4 regions of the Pseudomonas silesiensis genome follow, and region 1 is predicted to be linked to each of the others. Evidence: predicted binding sites of a transcription regulator. Region 1 holds the regulator's gene; each other region holds the start of a gene.
What was found. Region 1 encodes sigma-54, which starts transcription at its own class of promoters, with help from an activator protein. Its sites were predicted from a motif close to ANTGGCATNNANNTTGCTNT; they were not measured.
Positions count from the first base shown of each region.

Region 2: the regulator sigma-54 is predicted to act here: its motif matches at 2,395-2,414, upstream of flgB (flagellar basal body rod protein FlgB).
Region 3: the regulator sigma-54 is predicted to act here: its motif matches at 1,953-1,972, upstream of glnA (type I glutamate--ammonia ligase).
Region 4: the regulator sigma-54 is predicted to act here: its motif matches at 1,224-1,243, upstream of PMA3_RS20395 (CmpA/NrtA family ABC transporter substrate-binding protein).

Region 1 covers NZ_CP014870.1:5,656,726-5,660,526, forward strand. The annotation lists gene lptA (lipopolysaccharide transport periplasmic protein LptA) at 1-194, shown strand, start outside; gene lptB (LPS export ABC transporter ATP-binding protein) at 194-919, shown strand; gene PMA3_RS25105 (RNA polymerase factor sigma-54) at 1,103-2,596, shown strand; gene hpf (ribosome hibernation-promoting factor, HPF/YfiA family) at 2,671-2,979, shown strand; gene ptsN (PTS IIA-like nitrogen regulatory protein PtsN) at 2,992-3,456, shown strand; gene rapZ (RNase adapter RapZ) at 3,459-3,801, shown strand, end outside.
Region 2 covers NZ_CP014870.1:1,291,044-1,294,844, reverse strand. The annotation lists gene flgE (flagellar hook protein FlgE) at 1-724, opposite strand, end outside; gene flgD (flagellar hook assembly protein FlgD) at 756-1,478, opposite strand; gene flgC (flagellar basal body rod protein FlgC) at 1,494-1,937, opposite strand; gene flgB (flagellar basal body rod protein FlgB) at 1,941-2,348, opposite strand; gene cheR (protein-glutamate O-methyltransferase CheR) at 2,699-3,526, opposite strand; gene PMA3_RS05790 (chemotaxis protein CheV) at 3,573-3,801, opposite strand, start outside.
Region 3 covers NZ_CP014870.1:251,698-255,498, reverse strand. The annotation lists gene typA (translational GTPase TypA) at 1-144, opposite strand, end outside; gene thiI (tRNA uracil 4-sulfurtransferase ThiI) at 284-1,738, opposite strand; gene glnA (type I glutamate--ammonia ligase) at 2,071-3,477, shown strand; gene PMA3_RS01180 (DUF4124 domain-containing protein) at 3,776-3,801, shown strand, end outside.
Region 4 covers NZ_CP014870.1:4,639,568-4,643,368, forward strand. The annotation lists gene PMA3_RS20390 (quinone-dependent dihydroorotate dehydrogenase) at 112-1,131, opposite strand; gene PMA3_RS20395 (CmpA/NrtA family ABC transporter substrate-binding protein) at 1,364-2,575, shown strand; gene PMA3_RS20400 (ANTAR domain-containing response regulator) at 2,591-3,166, shown strand; gene PMA3_RS20405 (nitrate/nitrite transporter) at 3,522-3,801, shown strand, end outside.

The DNA.
Region 1 (3,801 bases):
TCGTGCTGATCGATCGCGCCAAAGTCATCGACAAGGACAACAACGTCACCCAGGGCGAGAAAATCGTCTACGACACAGAGAAGAAACTGGCGAGCGCCGGTCGCGCTACAGGCAACAAGGTGACCGAGTCGCGCCCGCGCATCGACATGGTGATCCAGCCGAAAAAGAAAACCGACGAGCAAAAGGCCCAGTAATGGCAACTCTGAAAGCTCAGCATCTGGCCAAGAGCTACAAGAGCCGCCAGGTCGTGCGCGACGTCAGCCTGTCGATCGACAGCGGTCAGATCGTCGGCTTGCTCGGCCCTAACGGCGCCGGCAAAACCACCTGCTTCTACATGATCGTCGGCCTGGTACAGGCCGATCAGGGCCGCGTACTGATCGATGATCTGGATGTCAGCCATCAGCCGATGCACGGTCGCGCGAAAGCCGGTATCGGCTATCTTCCGCAGGAAGCGTCGATCTTCCGCAAGCTCTCGGTGGCCGATAACATCCTGGCGATCCTCGAGACCCGCAAGGAGCTCGACAAGGCTGGTCGTCGCAAGGAGCTGGAAAGCCTGCTGCAGGAATTCCATATCCACCACATCCGCGACAACCTCGGCATGAGCCTGTCCGGTGGTGAGCGCCGCCGCGTGGAAATCGCCCGGGCACTGGCCACCAATCCGAAATTCATCCTCCTCGACGAACCCTTCGCCGGCGTGGACCCGATTTCGGTAGGCGACATCAAACAGATCATCCATCACCTCAAGGCCAAGGGCATTGGTGTGCTGATCACGGACCACAACGTCCGCGAAACCCTGGATATCTGCGAAACCGCCTATATCGTCAACGATGGCCAACTGATCGCCGAAGGCGACTCCGACACCATCCTGGCCAACGAGCTGGTCAAGGAAGTGTATCTGGGCCATGAGTTCCGCCTGTAGGCGCTGAGGTGTCCAGCTGTCGCTCAAGCGCTTGTCTCGATAAAAAATCAACACTTTTTTATTGTTACAACGCTCTAGGCAAACGCTAAAGTTTCGGGCATATAATTTGCTTATGTTTGGCGCTCCGGCGCCCTGTAGTGGATGGCGCATGTGCGCCGGCGAATAAGGTGTTAAGCCCCTGCCATGAAACCATCGCTAGTCTTGAGAATGGGCCAGCAGCTGACGATGACACCGCAGCTGCAACAGGCCATCCGCCTGCTCCAATTGTCGACCCTGGACCTGCAACAGGAAATCCAGGAGGCCCTGGAGTCCAATCCGATGCTCGAACGCCAGGAAGAAGGCGACGACTTCGATAACGCCGACCCCTTGGCCGACAAAGCCGAACAGCAACCCAACGCCGATGTGACGGAACCCTCCTACCAGGAAACCGCCCCGACGGTGGATAACCTCGAGGAAGGTGACTGGAACGAGCGCATTCCCAACGAACTGCCGGTCGATACCGCCTGGGAAGACGTTTACCAGACCAGCGCCAGCAGCCTGCCGAGCAACGATGACGACGAGTGGGACTTCACTACCCGTACATCGGCCGGTGAGAGCCTGCAAAGCCATCTGCTGTGGCAACTGAACCTGGCACCGATGTCCGACACCGATCGCCTGATTGCCGTGACCCTGATCGACTGCATCAACAATCAGGGCTACCTGGACGAAACCCTCGAGGAAATTCTCGAAGCCTTCGACCCGGAACTGGACATCGAACTGGACGAAATAGAAGCCGTCCTGCATCGCATCCAGCAATTCGAACCCGCCGGCATCGCCGCCCGCAACCTGGGCGAATGCCTGTTGCTGCAATTGCGCCAATTGCCCGCCAAGACCCCGTGGCTGGCCGAGGCCAAGCGTCTGGTCAGCGATTACATCGACCTGCTTGGCAGCCGCGACTACAGCCAGCTGATGCGCCGCATGAAGCTCAAGGAAGATGAACTGCGCCAGGTGATCGAGCTGGTGCAGAGCCTCAACCCGCGTCCTGGCTCGCAGATCGAGTCCAGCGAAGCCGAATACGTCGTCCCCGATGTCATCGTGCGCAAGGACAACGAGCGCTGGCTGGTGGAGCTGAACCAGGAATCGGTGCCACGGCTGCGGGTCAACGCCCAATACGCCGGTTTCGTGCGCCGCGCCGACACCAGTGCCGACAACACCTTCATGCGCAATCAGTTGCAAGAAGCCCGCTGGTTCATCAAGAGCCTGCAGAGCCGCAACGAAACCCTGATGAAGGTGGCCACCCAGATCGTCGAGCATCAGCGCGGCTTCCTGGAGTACGGCGACGAAGCCATGAAGCCGTTGGTGCTGCATGACATTGCCGAGGCGGTGGGCATGCACGAGTCGACGATTTCCCGGGTGACCACGCAGAAATTCATGCATACCCCCCGGGGCATCTATGAACTGAAATACTTTTTTTCCAGCCACGTCAGCACCTCGGAAGGCGGTGAATGCTCGTCCACGGCGATCCGCGCGATCATCAAAAAACTGGTTGCAGCGGAAAATCAGAAAAAGCCGTTGAGTGACAGCAAGATCGCTGGTTTACTGGAGGCACAAGGCATTCAGGTGGCTCGCCGCACCGTCGCCAAGTACCGCGAATCCCTCGGGATCGCGCCTTCGAGCGAACGCAAGCGGTTGATGTAGAGCCACGCCACAGCGTTCCAGTGGCAGGCATTTCTGCCTGCCGCTTTATGCACTGGCAACGAAGGAGAAGCTGTATGCAAGTCAACATCAGTGGACACCAACTGGAAGTGACCGAACCTCTTCGCACCTACATCGGCGAAAAACTCGAACGATTGGAGAGGCACTTCGACAAGATCACCAACGTGCAGGTCACGATGACGGTCGAAAAGCTGAAGCAGAAAATCGAAGCCACGCTGCATATTCCCGGCAATGAAGTCGTCGCCAACGCGGAACATACCGATATGTACGCGGCCATCGACGCATTGACCGACAAGCTGGATAAACAACTCAAAAAGCATAAGGAAAAGACCCAGAGCCTCCTCCAGGGCGCGACCGGTCGTTAACACTCCCAACCCATGATCCGACTTGAAAGCATCCTGACCCCCGGCCGTTCCCTCGTGAACGTGCCGGGCGGCAGTAAAAAGAAAGCCCTCGAGCAAATTGCCAACCTCATCCATAAAGAAGTGCCGGATCTGGAGATGCAAGATGTCTTCGAGGCTCTGATTGCCCGTGAAAAACTCGGCTCGACCGGTTTTGGCAACGGCATCGCCATCCCCCATTGTCGGCTCAAGGGCTGCACCTCACCCGTCAGTGCCTTGATGCATCTGGACGCTCCCATCGATTTCGACGCCATCGACGGTGCCCCGGTTGACCTGCTGTTCGTGCTGCTGGTCCCGGAAGCCGCTACCGATGCGCACCTGGAGCTGCTGCGCCAGATCGCCAGCATGCTCGATCGCAAGGAAGTACGCGATAAGCTGCGCAGCGCCCCGAGCAATGAAGCCTTGTATCAGGTTGTCCTGGACGAGCAAAACGGTCATTAATCATGCGCTTGATCATCGTCAGTGGCCGTTCCGGCTCAGGTAAAAGTACCGCGCTCGATGTTCTCGAGGACAACGGCTTCTACTGCATCGACAACCTGCCTGCCGGGCTTCTGCCGGAGCTGGCCGAACGTGCGTTGATCCACACCGAGCTCGCCCAGCCGCTGGTTGCCGTGTCCATCGACGCGCGTAACTTGCCGAGCCACCTTTCACGCTTTCCCGAGCTGCTGGAAGAAGTCCGCAGCCGGCATATCCAGTGCGATGTACTGTATCTGGACGCCGACGAAGAAACCTTGCTCAAACGTTTTTCGGAGACCCGCCGGCGTCACCCGCTGAGCAATGCCAACC
Region 2 (3,801 bases), 2.5 Mb from region 1:
GGGTAGCAGGGGTAGCAACCACAGCAGGGTCGCTGCCATCCGGGTTGCGGCCATCGATCAGGGTATAGGTGTCCCAGGTATTGGGGCCCGTCTTGACCATGTATTGATCCATGACGTGCTGGTTACCCTGGCTGTCGAATACCGGGGTACTGAATTGCTTGGTGAAGGTGGCCTGCTTGGACGGATCGAACCGGTTGGCGGCAATCGATTGATCGATCACATCAGACGTGGAGTTCAGGTTGATCGTCGACGAAATCGTGCTGGTGGACTTGGGCGCCAGGTTCGAAGTATCGATGCGCAGGTCGGTCAACACACCGTTCTGAATCTTGCCATTGGCGTCCACACCGTAGCCCTGCAGACGCGCAGAGCCGTCAGTGTTGGTCACGTATCCTTCCTTGTCGACCTTGAACGTACCGGCACGGGTGTAGGACAGCGAACCGCTGTTATTCAGTACGAAGAAGCCTGAACCGTTGATGCCCATGTCCAGCACGTTGCCGGTGTTGTTGATGTCGCCCTGGGTGAACTGCTGGGCGACGTTGGCCAGGCGCACTCCGCTTCCAACGGCCTTGCTGCCGGTACCCAGCTTGCTCGCCGAGTAAACGTCCTGGAATTCGGCACGGGACGATTTGAAACCGGTGGTCGCGACGTTGGCGATGTTGTTGCCGGTCACGTCCAGTTGTTTGTTGGCTGCATAGAGACCGCTAAGGCCGATATTGAAAGACATAATCCACTCCTTTGTGCCGTGTTAGTCGGCTCTACATACCAATGGTTTGTACTTTGGACAGGGCGACACTGCCCAGCCCGGCCAGGTTGAGCATCAACTCACCGCCGGTCTGGCTGATGGTCACGCTGTTGACGGTCGCCGGCAGATGGGTGATCAGTGCCACGGCCTGATCATCGATGGTGGTCGCAGCGGCGAAGCTATAAGTACCTGACTCAACCGTTTTGCCTGCATCGTCCTTGCCGTCCCAGATGAAGCTGGCATTGCCGGCCGACTGACTGCCCAGGTCGATGGTGCGAACGGTCTTGCCGTCCTTGTCGCTGATTTTCAAGGTGGCACCGGCCACCGAATCCGGGATCACCACCGTGCCGGTCATGCTCTTTGAAGTGTCGACCACGGCTTTGTCGCCCGGCGCAATGACCGAACGCCCCACCAGCGACGACGCCTGCAATGCCTGGGAGGAGTTGTAGTTGCTGGCGAGGCCCGTCACCGTGTCGTTAAGCGAGGTGATCCCTTCCAGACTGCTGAACTGCGCCAATTGCGCGACGAACTCGCCGTTGTCCTGCGGCTCCAGCGGGTTCTGGTTTTTCAGCTGGGTGACCAGCAACTGCAGGAATGCATCCTTGCCCAGGGCTTTTTTGCCGGTGGCGCTGTCCGTTGCCGACGCCAGGCCGCCGGTAGCGGTATTGGTCTTGATCGAGGAGTTGGCCAGGATGTCGTTGAGGTTCAAGCCACTGGTGGTATCAATCACACTCATCTGAGTCGTCCCCTATCACTGACCCAGGGTCAGGACCTTCTGCATCATGGTCTTGGCCGTGTTCATCATTTCGGCGTTGGTCTGGAACGAACGGCTCGCGGAGATCATGTCGGCCATTTCTTCCACCACATTGACGTTGGGGTAATAGACGTAGCCCTTGGCGTCGGCTGCCGGATGGTTCGGCTCGTACCGTGCGTCCAGATTGCTCTGGTCTTCGACGACGCCCAGCACTTGCACGCCCTGGCCGGCGGCGTCCTGGTTCTGGAACAGCGAATCGCCGCCGCCACTCTGGGCACCCTGGTACATGGTGGCGAATACCGGGTGACGCGCGCGGTAGGTCTGGTCAATGCTCGAAGAGACGGTCTCGGCGTTGGCGATGTTACTGGCGACGGTGTTCAGGCGAGTGGTCTGGGCACTCATACCGCTACCGGCAATGTTGAAAACGCTGGCGAGGGACATGAATCATTCTCCACGAAGGGCTGAGATCAACCCTTTGAATTTGCTGTTGAGCAGGGTGAAGCTGGCCTGGAAGTTGACCGAGTTTTCCGCGTAGGCCGATTGCTCGAGCTGAGCGTCCACGGTGTTCTGGTCGATCGACGCTTGCATCGGCGTGCGATACAGCAGCGACTCATCTCCGTTACCCAGGCCTTCGGCTTCGATATGACGGTTGTTGGTCATGTTCAAAGCGAAAGAGCCGCCCTTGGTCTTCTCGTTCTGCGCGGCGAGCACTGCCGAAAAGTCCAGGTCCCGAGCCTTGTAGTTCGGGGTGTCGGCGTTGGCAATGTTGTTGGCCAGGACTTCGGCGCGCTTGGCGCGAAAGCCCAGGGCCTGTTCGTGGATACCGAGCGCTTTATCGAAGCTGATGCTCATGTCGGATACCTTCGGGTGACCTGATTTTCGTAACTTGACTTTTACAAAAGCAAGCGTCGTGCCAATTCAAAAAAGCCCGTAAACCGGGGCTTTGCGGGCAGGGGGAAGCTGGCAATGCCAGAAAAGCGGCAACCGGTTTCCGCTGTCTGCCGCTTTTCTGCCGCTTCACACGTTCGCAAGCACGCCGCATACCCTGTAGGAGCGAGCTTGCTCGCGATGGTGCATCAGTCGACACCGGTGTACCTGACACACCATCGCGAGCAAGCTCGCTCCTACAGGGGTATGTGGGAAATCATCAGGCATAAAAAAGGGAGCCCTGAGGACTCCCGTTTTTTGGCACCGCCTACGAATCACTTCGCCTGGTAAATAATCCCCGGACTGCACTGAACCATCTGGTAATGATCCGGCAAACCGTTCAGCGCTTCGGACGCGCCGAGGAACAGATAACCGCCGCGCTTCAACGTGCCGTGAATACGCAACAGGATGTCTTTCTTCACCTCGGCGGAGAAGTAGATCAGCACATTGCGGCAGAACACGATGTCGAACTTGCCGAGGCTCGCGTAGCTGTCCAGCAGGTTGAACGAGCGAAACTCCACCCGGCTCTTGATCGGTGCCTTGATGGCCCAGCGCCCCGGTCCCTTGGGGTCGAAATATCGCTGCAGGCGCTCGGGTGACAAACCGCGGCCGATGGCCAGGCTGTCGTACTCGCCGCTCTTGCAGTTGGTCAGCATGGTGCCGGACAGGTCGGTGGCAACGATCTGCACCCCCATTTTCAACTGGCCCAGGTTGACCCGCTCGAACTCATCGATCGACATCGACAACGAATACGGTTCCTGACCCGACGAGCAAGCCGCCGACCAGATCCGCAGGCGCTGACCAGGGGCGGCCTTGATCGCTTCGGGCAGCACCTTGTTCTTCAAGACTTCAAACGGATAGGTGTCACGAAACCACAGGGTTTCGTTGGTGGTCATGGCATCCACCACCATCTCGCGCAGGCCACTGCGTGGCTGGGTCTGGATGCGCTGGACCAGCTCACCCAGGGACTTGATGCCTTGCTGCTCCATCAGTTTGTTGAGACGGCTCGCGACCAGGTACTGCTTGTTTTCACCGAGCAAAATGCCACAGGCTTTTTCCAGGAAGACCCGGAACTGTTCGAAATCCAAATTACCCGTAGACAAAGATACCGCCTCTTAAATCGTGTTGACCGCCAGGGGCAGAAGGCCCCTAGCTGATGTCTGCTGCTTTGATCCGGTCGACTACCCGGGATGCCAGGTCATCAGGACGGAATTTGGCCAGGAAGTCATCGGCACCGACTTTCTTGACCATCGCCTGATTGAATACACCCGACAACGAAGTATGCAGGATGATATGCAGCTTTTGCATGCGCGGGTCGTTGCGGATCTCGGCCGTCAGGGTGTACCCGTCCATTTCCGGCATCTCGATATCGGAAATC
Region 3 (3,801 bases), 1.4 Mb from region 1:
CTGGTCGTTGGAGTCCATCACGCGCTCGTCGTTGAGCTCGTTGCGCTCCAGGGTGCCGGATTGACGCAAGAGTTTGTCTACCAGGGTGGTCTTACCATGGTCAACGTGAGCAATGATGGCGATGTTGCGTAGATTTTCGATCACTTGTGTATCTCGATCAGAGGATTCGGTGTGCTGACAAGTCTTGGCAGCGATTTACAGTAGAGTCAGGCCTTGCCGTTACAGCTTGACGGCGGCGTCGGGGGGCCGGTGACGCAGGCCACAGGCAAACAGCCCCGGGCTCTTAGCTCGGTCGATAAACGCGCACATTGGCATGCCCCTCACTGAGCAAATGGTGGGCATGCAGGCGACTCATCACGCCTTTGTCGCAATACAGCAGGTACTGGCGAGTAGGGTCCAGTTCCTTGAAACGAGCGTTCAATGCATAAAACGGCATCGTCTGTACCTCAATGCCAGCTAGATCCAGCGGCTCGTCTTCAGCGGCATCCGGGTGACGGATGTCGATGATGATCTGGCCCGCCAGTGCTTCGCTGACTTCTTCGATCTGCAAGTCCTGGCCCAATTCGTCGATCACGCGATCGATCGGCACCAGCTTGGCGTTCTCGAGCGCACGCTCAAGGACCGCCATGTCGAATTCTTTCTCTTCATGCTCCACGCGCGGTCGCTTGGCGTGGGTCTTGGGGTTCACCGAGATGACCCCACAGTATTCCGGCATGTGCTTGGCGAAGTCGGCGGTACCGATTTCGTTGGCCAGGTCGATGATGTCCTGCTTGTGACTGGCGATCAGCGGACGCAAGACCAGTTTGTCGGTCACGCAGTCGATCACGGACAGGTTCGGCAGCGTCTGGCTCGACACCTGGGAAATCGCTTCGCCGGTGACCAGCGCTTCGATCTCCAGCCGATCGGCAATACGGGAAGCAGCGCGCAACATCATACGCTTCAAAACCACACCCATATGACTGTTATCGACTTTCCCGAGAATTTCTCCCAGTACTTCCTCGAACGGCACACTGACAAATAACACGCGTTGGGAGCTGCCGTACTTCTTCCAGATGAAATGCGCGACCTCCATGACGCCCAGCTCATGGGCACGCCCGCCCAGATTGAAGAAGCAGAAATGGCTCATCAGGCCGCGACGCATGATCTGGTAGGCCGCAACGGTGGAATCGAAGCCGCCGGACATCAGTACAAGCGTCTGCTCCAGGGCACCCAGCGGATAACCACCGATGCTGTTGTGCTGGTTGTGGATCACGAACAACCGTTTGTCGCGAATTTCGATGCGGACTTCGATTTCCGGCTCTTTCAGCGAAATTCCGGCGGCGCCGCACTGACGACGCAGTTGGCTGCCGACGTATTTCTCGACGTCCATCGAGCTGAATTCATGCTTGCCGGCACGCTTGCAGCGCACCGAAAAGATCTTCCCGGCCAACGCCTCGCCGAAGTGCTGCTTGCACTTGGCGACGATGTCGTCGAAGTCGCCCAACGGGTACTCGTCGACCTGCAGGAAATGCGCGATGCCCGGCATGCAGCTCAGGCGTTCGGTCATCTCCTTCAGGGCTTTGGGCTCGCTGACGCGGGTTTCCAGCTCGAGATTGTCCCACACACCGTTCACCACCACGGCCGGGTCCAGGTCGCGGAGCACGGTACGGATATTTTTGGCCAACTGGCGGATGAAACGCATCCGTACCGGGCGGCTCTTGATGGTGATCTCGGGAAAGACTTTTACGATTAGTTTCATGAAAACAGCGCGCGCTGGGCCAGCCGAAAAAGGGGGGCGCGGATTATAGCGGAAATTGCTCAAGGTTTAACCAGTTAATGTGTATAAGGTTTGCCGCGCACCAAAACAGGTCATTTGTTGAATTACACGCCACATAACAGGGCGAGATTTTCTTCTTTATGACCGATTGCACCTTTATAAGCGTGATTTTGGGGCAAAAAAACCATGATGGGGCACTGGCATGCAATTTGCTCCCTTGTGAGGCAGGTTGCCTTGGCAGAGTATTCGCGCCGGCATCACCCACATTCCAAGGGCCATCCACTACCCAAGCCCGAATCCACCCGGAGGACACTATGTCGAAGTCGGTTCAACTCATCAAAGATCATGACGTCAAGTGGATTGATCTGCGCTTCACGGATACCAAAGGCACTCAGCATCACGTGACCATGCCGGCTCGCGATGCGCTGGATGACGACTTTTTCGAAGTCGGCAAGATGTTCGACGGATCCTCCATCGCTGGCTGGAAAGGCATCGAAGCCTCCGACATGATCCTGCTGCCGGACGACAGCACTGCCGTACTCGATCCGTTCACTGAAGAACCGACCCTGATCCTGGTCTGCGACATCATCGAACCTTCGACCATGCAAGGCTATGACCGCGACCCACGCGCCATCGCCCGCCGTGCCGAGGAATACCTCAAGTCCACCGGTATCGGCGACACCGCTTTCTTCGGTCCGGAGCCTGAGTTTTTCATTTTCGACTCGGTGAAGTTCAAATCCGACATCTCCGGCTCCATGTTCAAAATCTTCTCCGAGCAAGGCTCGTGGATGTCCGACCAGGACGTGGAAGGCGGCAACAAAGGCCACCGTCCAGGCGTGAAAGGCGGCTACTTCCCTGTTCCACCGTTCGACTTCGACCATGAAATCCGTACCTCCATGTGCAACGCACTGGAAGAAATGGGCCAGACCGTCGAAGTTCACCACCACGAAGTGGCGACTGCCGGCCAGAACGAAATCGGTGTGAAGTTCAACACCCTGGTCGCCAAGGCTGACGAAGTTCAGACCCTGAAATACTGCGTGCACAACGTTGCCGATGCCTATGGCCGCACCGCGACCTTCATGCCTAAGCCGCTGTACGGCGATAACGGTTCGGGTATGCACGTTCACGTATCGATTTCCAAAGACGGCAAGAACACCTTCGCCGGCGAAGGTTATGCCGGCCTGTCCGACACCGCCCTGTACTTCATCGGCGGTATCATCAAGCACGGTAAGGCCCTGAACGGCTTCACCAACCCGTCGACCAACTCCTACAAGCGTCTGGTCCCAGGTTTCGAAGCACCGGTCATGCTGGCTTACTCGGCACGCAACCGCTCCGCCTCGATCCGCATTCCTTACGTGAACAGCCCCAAGGGTCGCCGTATCGAAGCGCGCTTCCCGGACCCGGCCGCCAACCCTTACCTGGCTTTCGCAGCCCTGATGATGGCTGGCCTGGACGGCATCCAGAACAAGATCCACCCTGGCGACGCAGCTGACAAAAACCTGTACGACCTGCCGCCTGAAGAGGCGAAAGAGATCCCACAAGTTTGCGGCAGCCTGAAAGAAGCCCTGGAAGAGCTGGACAAAGGTCGTGCGTTCCTGACCAAAGGCGGCGTTTTCAGCGACGACTTCATCGACACTTACATCGCCCTTAAAAGCGAAGAAGAAATCAAGGTACGTACCTTCGTACACCCACTGGAATACGAGCTGTACTACAGCTGCTGATCCGGTAGCGCTGCGACACGCGGCGTGACAAAAGAGAGGCCTCCTTCGGGAGGCCTTTTTTGTACCCACGATTTAATGGGCGCAGCAGATCCCTGTGGGAGCGGGCTTGCCCGCGAAGGCGGCGGCACAGCCAGCATCTAATTCGTCAGACAGTCTGCTTTCGCGGGCAAGCCCGCTCCCACAGGGATCTGCTGTGCTGAGGTGGCATAGGTAAACCGTGCCCAAATGTTAACCACTTGGGTCAACCGTCACCCCTGACCTATGCTGCACCCCAACACTTTCGTTTCTGGTCGCCTTTATGGGTCGTTGTCTTCCATTCATCCT
Region 4 (3,801 bases), 1.0 Mb from region 1:
CGGCGCCTGGTTCGCCTGTAGGAGCCAGGCTTGCCGGCGAAGAACGATAACGCGGTGCGACAGATACACTGCGGCGCCTGGTTCGCGGGCGAGCCTCGCTCCTACAAGGGATCAGCGCAGGGCTGCTATGGCGTCCACGGACTCGCGAATCAACGCCGGGCCCTTATAGATGAAGCCGGAATACAGCTGCACCAGGCTCGCTCCTGCCGCGATTTTCTCCGCCGCATGTTTGCCTTCGGTGATGCCGCCCACGGCAATGATCGGCAAACGACCGGCCAGTTCCGCCGCCAGCACTTTCACCGTGTGGGTGCTCTTCTCGCGAACCGGTGCGCCGGACAGGCCGCCCGCCTCGTCACCGTATTCCATGCCTTCGACGCCGACACGGCTCAGGGTGGTGTTGGTGGCGATGACCGCGTCCATCCCCGTTTCGATCAACGCTTGCGCGACCTGGACGGTTTCTTCGTCGGTCATGTCCGGTGCAATCTTGATGGCCAACGGGACGTGCTTGCCGTGACGCAACGCCAGTTCCGCCCGACGCGTGGCCAGGTCGGCCAGCAGCTGCTTGAGCGAGTCACCGAACTGCAGGCTGCGCAAGCCCGGGGTGTTCGGCGAGCTGACGTTGACTGTCACATAGCTGGCGTGGGCGTAGACCTTGTCCAGGCAGATCAGGTAGTCATCGACGGCACGCTCGACCGGGGTATCGAAGTTCTTGCCGATATTGATCCCCAGCACACCCTTGTACTTGGCCGCTGCCACACGGGCCAACAGGTGATCGACGCCGAGGTTGTTGAAACCCATGCGATTGATGATCGCCTCGGCTTCGGGCAGACGGAAGATCCGAGGCTTCGGGTTGCCCGGTTGCGGACGCGGGGTGATGGTGCCGATTTCGACAAAGCCGAAACCCAGTTGGGCAAAACCGTCGATGGCCGCGCCATTCTTGTCCAGACCGGCTGCCAGCCCCACCGGATTCGGGAATTCCAGGCCCATGACGGTCACCGGCATTTTCGCCGGCGCCTTGCACAGCAAGCCGTTGAGGCCCAAACGCCCGCCCGCGCCGATCAGGTCCAGGGACAGATCGTGGGAGGTTTCCGGGGAAAGTTGGAACAACAGCTGACGGGCCAGGTTGTACATGGGCGGCTTTGACTCGATTGGCGGCGAAATGAGGCGGCGATTATAGCCGGGCATCGGGGGTGCAGGCGAGGCACGCCGCAAAAACAGCCGGCGATGGCATATGCCTTGCACCGTCACTGGCAATCAGCACCCATGCCAACGGCGGGATGGGTCGAAAGACAAAGGCGTCGTCACCTGGCCTTGCTCGGGCAAGCAGCCGGTACGGCGCTTTTTTTATGGAAGGTGTTTGCCCATGATTGAAATTCCAGCCTCCCCACTGGCCTGGGTCCACGGCAGCGATGCCCCGGAAAAGACCGAAATCAACCTCGGTTTCATGGCCCTGAGCGACTGCGCTTCGCTGGTGGTCGCGGCCACCCAGGGTTTCGCCCAGCCCTATGGCCTGACCCTGAACCTCAAGCGTCAGTCGTCGTGGGCCAATCTGCGAGACAAACTGGTCAGTGGTGAACTCGACGCCGCTCACAGCTTGTACGGCTTGATTTATGCGGTTCATTTAGGGATAGGCGGCGTGGCCGCGAACGACATGGCCGTGTTGATGGGCCTGAACCAGAACGGCCAGAGCATCAACCTGTCCCATGGCTTGCAGGCCCTTGGCGTGACCAGTCCTGAAGCACTGGAGCGGCACGTGCACCAAAGTCGCCCAAAACTGACCTTCGCCCAGACGTTTCCCACCGGCACCCACGCCATGTGGCTGTATTACTGGCTGGCCAGCCAGGGCATCCATCCGTTGCACGACGTCGACAGCGTCGTGGTGCCGCCGCCGCAAATGGTCGCGCACCTGCAAGCGGGCCGTATCGACGGTTTCTGCGTCGGCGAACCCTGGTCCGCCAGTGCGGTGAAGCAGAATCTCGGTTTTACCCTGGCGACGACCCAGACCATCTGGCCCGATCACCCGGAAAAAGTCCTCGGCTGCACCCGCACCTTTGTCGAGCAATACCCCAACACCGCCAGGGCGCTGGTGATGGCGATCCTGGAGGCCAGCCGCTTCATCGAAGCCAGCACCGAGAATCGCCGCAGCACCGCTCAATTGCTCAGCGCAGCGCAATACCTGGACGCTCCGCTCGACTGCATCGAACCGCGCTTGCTCGGCGACTATGCCGATGGCCTGGGCCATCGCTGGCAGGACCCGCACGCTCTGCGCTTGCACGGCGCTGGCGAGGTCAACGTGCCTTACTTGTCCGATGGCATGTGGTTCATGACCCAGTTTCGCCGCTGGGGTTTGTTGCGTGACGATCCGGACTACCTCGCCGTGGCGCGTCAGGTGCAGCAACTAGACTTGTATTCAGAGGCCGCCTCCGCAGTCGGGGTCGCCGCCGGGAGTCAGTCGATGCGCAGCAGCCAGTTGATCGACGGCAAGGTCTGGGACGGCTCGGACCCTGCCGGCTATGCCCGCAGTTTCAAGCTGCATGCCATGAGCGACAGCTCACCGCTTTTCGCCAGCCGCTGACAGGAGACTGCATAGATGTTGCGAATCCTGCTGATCAACGACACCGCGAAGAAAGTCGGTCGCCTGAAAGCGGCCCTGACCGAAGCCGGGTTCGAAGTAATAGATGAGTCGGGCCTGACCATCGACTTGCCCGCGCGCGTCGAAACGGTGCGTCCGGACGTGATCCTGATCGATACCGAGTCACCGAGCCGCGATGTCATGGAGCAAGTGGTGCTGGTGAGCCGCGATCAACCGCGGCCGATCGTGATGTTTACCGACGAGCATGACCCTGACGTGATGCGCCGGGCGATCAAGTCCGGGGTCAGTGCCTACATCGTCGAAGGCATTCACGCACAACGCTTGCAGCCGATTCTCGACGTGGCCATGGCGCGCTTCGAAAGCGACCAGGCCCTGCGTGCGCAACTCCACGCCCGGGACCAGCAACTGGCCGAGCGCAAGCGCATCGAACTGGCAAAGGGGCTGCTGATGAAGATGAAGGATTGCAACGAGGAACAGGCCTACACCCTGATGCGCCGCCAGGCCATGAGCCGCCAGCAGAAGCTGATTCAGGTGGCGGAGCAGATCATTGCCATGAGTGAGTTGCTGGGCTGAAGGCTTATGGCGCCTGTCAGGGCGCCTTCGCGGGCAAGCCTCGCTCCTACAGGATGGCGTCGAATTCAATACAGTGAACGACACAAATCCCGTAGGAGCGAGGCTTGCCCGCGAACAGCAGCAACCCGGCCTCAGCGTGTTGGCACAGATCTCGCTAGGTAATCACCACAGGTAACCAACGGCGGTTGCCCCACCTACGACAAAGACGTCGCTCATCCCATTCGCCCCTGGCGAGTCGGGTGGCGGCGTTTTTTTGTTTTGGCCCCACAGCCCGGGGCCGGTGGAGCGGCCGATGCGGCGCCCCACTTGCAAGCTCATGACTCCTTCTCGAGACGACTAACAGCTGAGGTGCGCGATGAATTCAAGCTTCTGGAAATCCGGCCATACCCCGACACTGTTCGCGGCCTTCCTCTACTTCGACCTGAGCTTCATGGTCTGGTACCTGCTAGGCCCGCTCGCCGTGCAGATTGCCACCGACCTGCAACTGACCACCCAGCAACGCGGGCTGGTCGTCGCCACGCCTATCCTGGCCGGAGCCGTCCTGCGCTTTGTGATGGGCCTGCTGGCTGACCGCCTGTCGCCCAAGACCGCCGGGCTGATCGGCCAGGTGATCGTCATCTGCGCCCTGTTCGTCG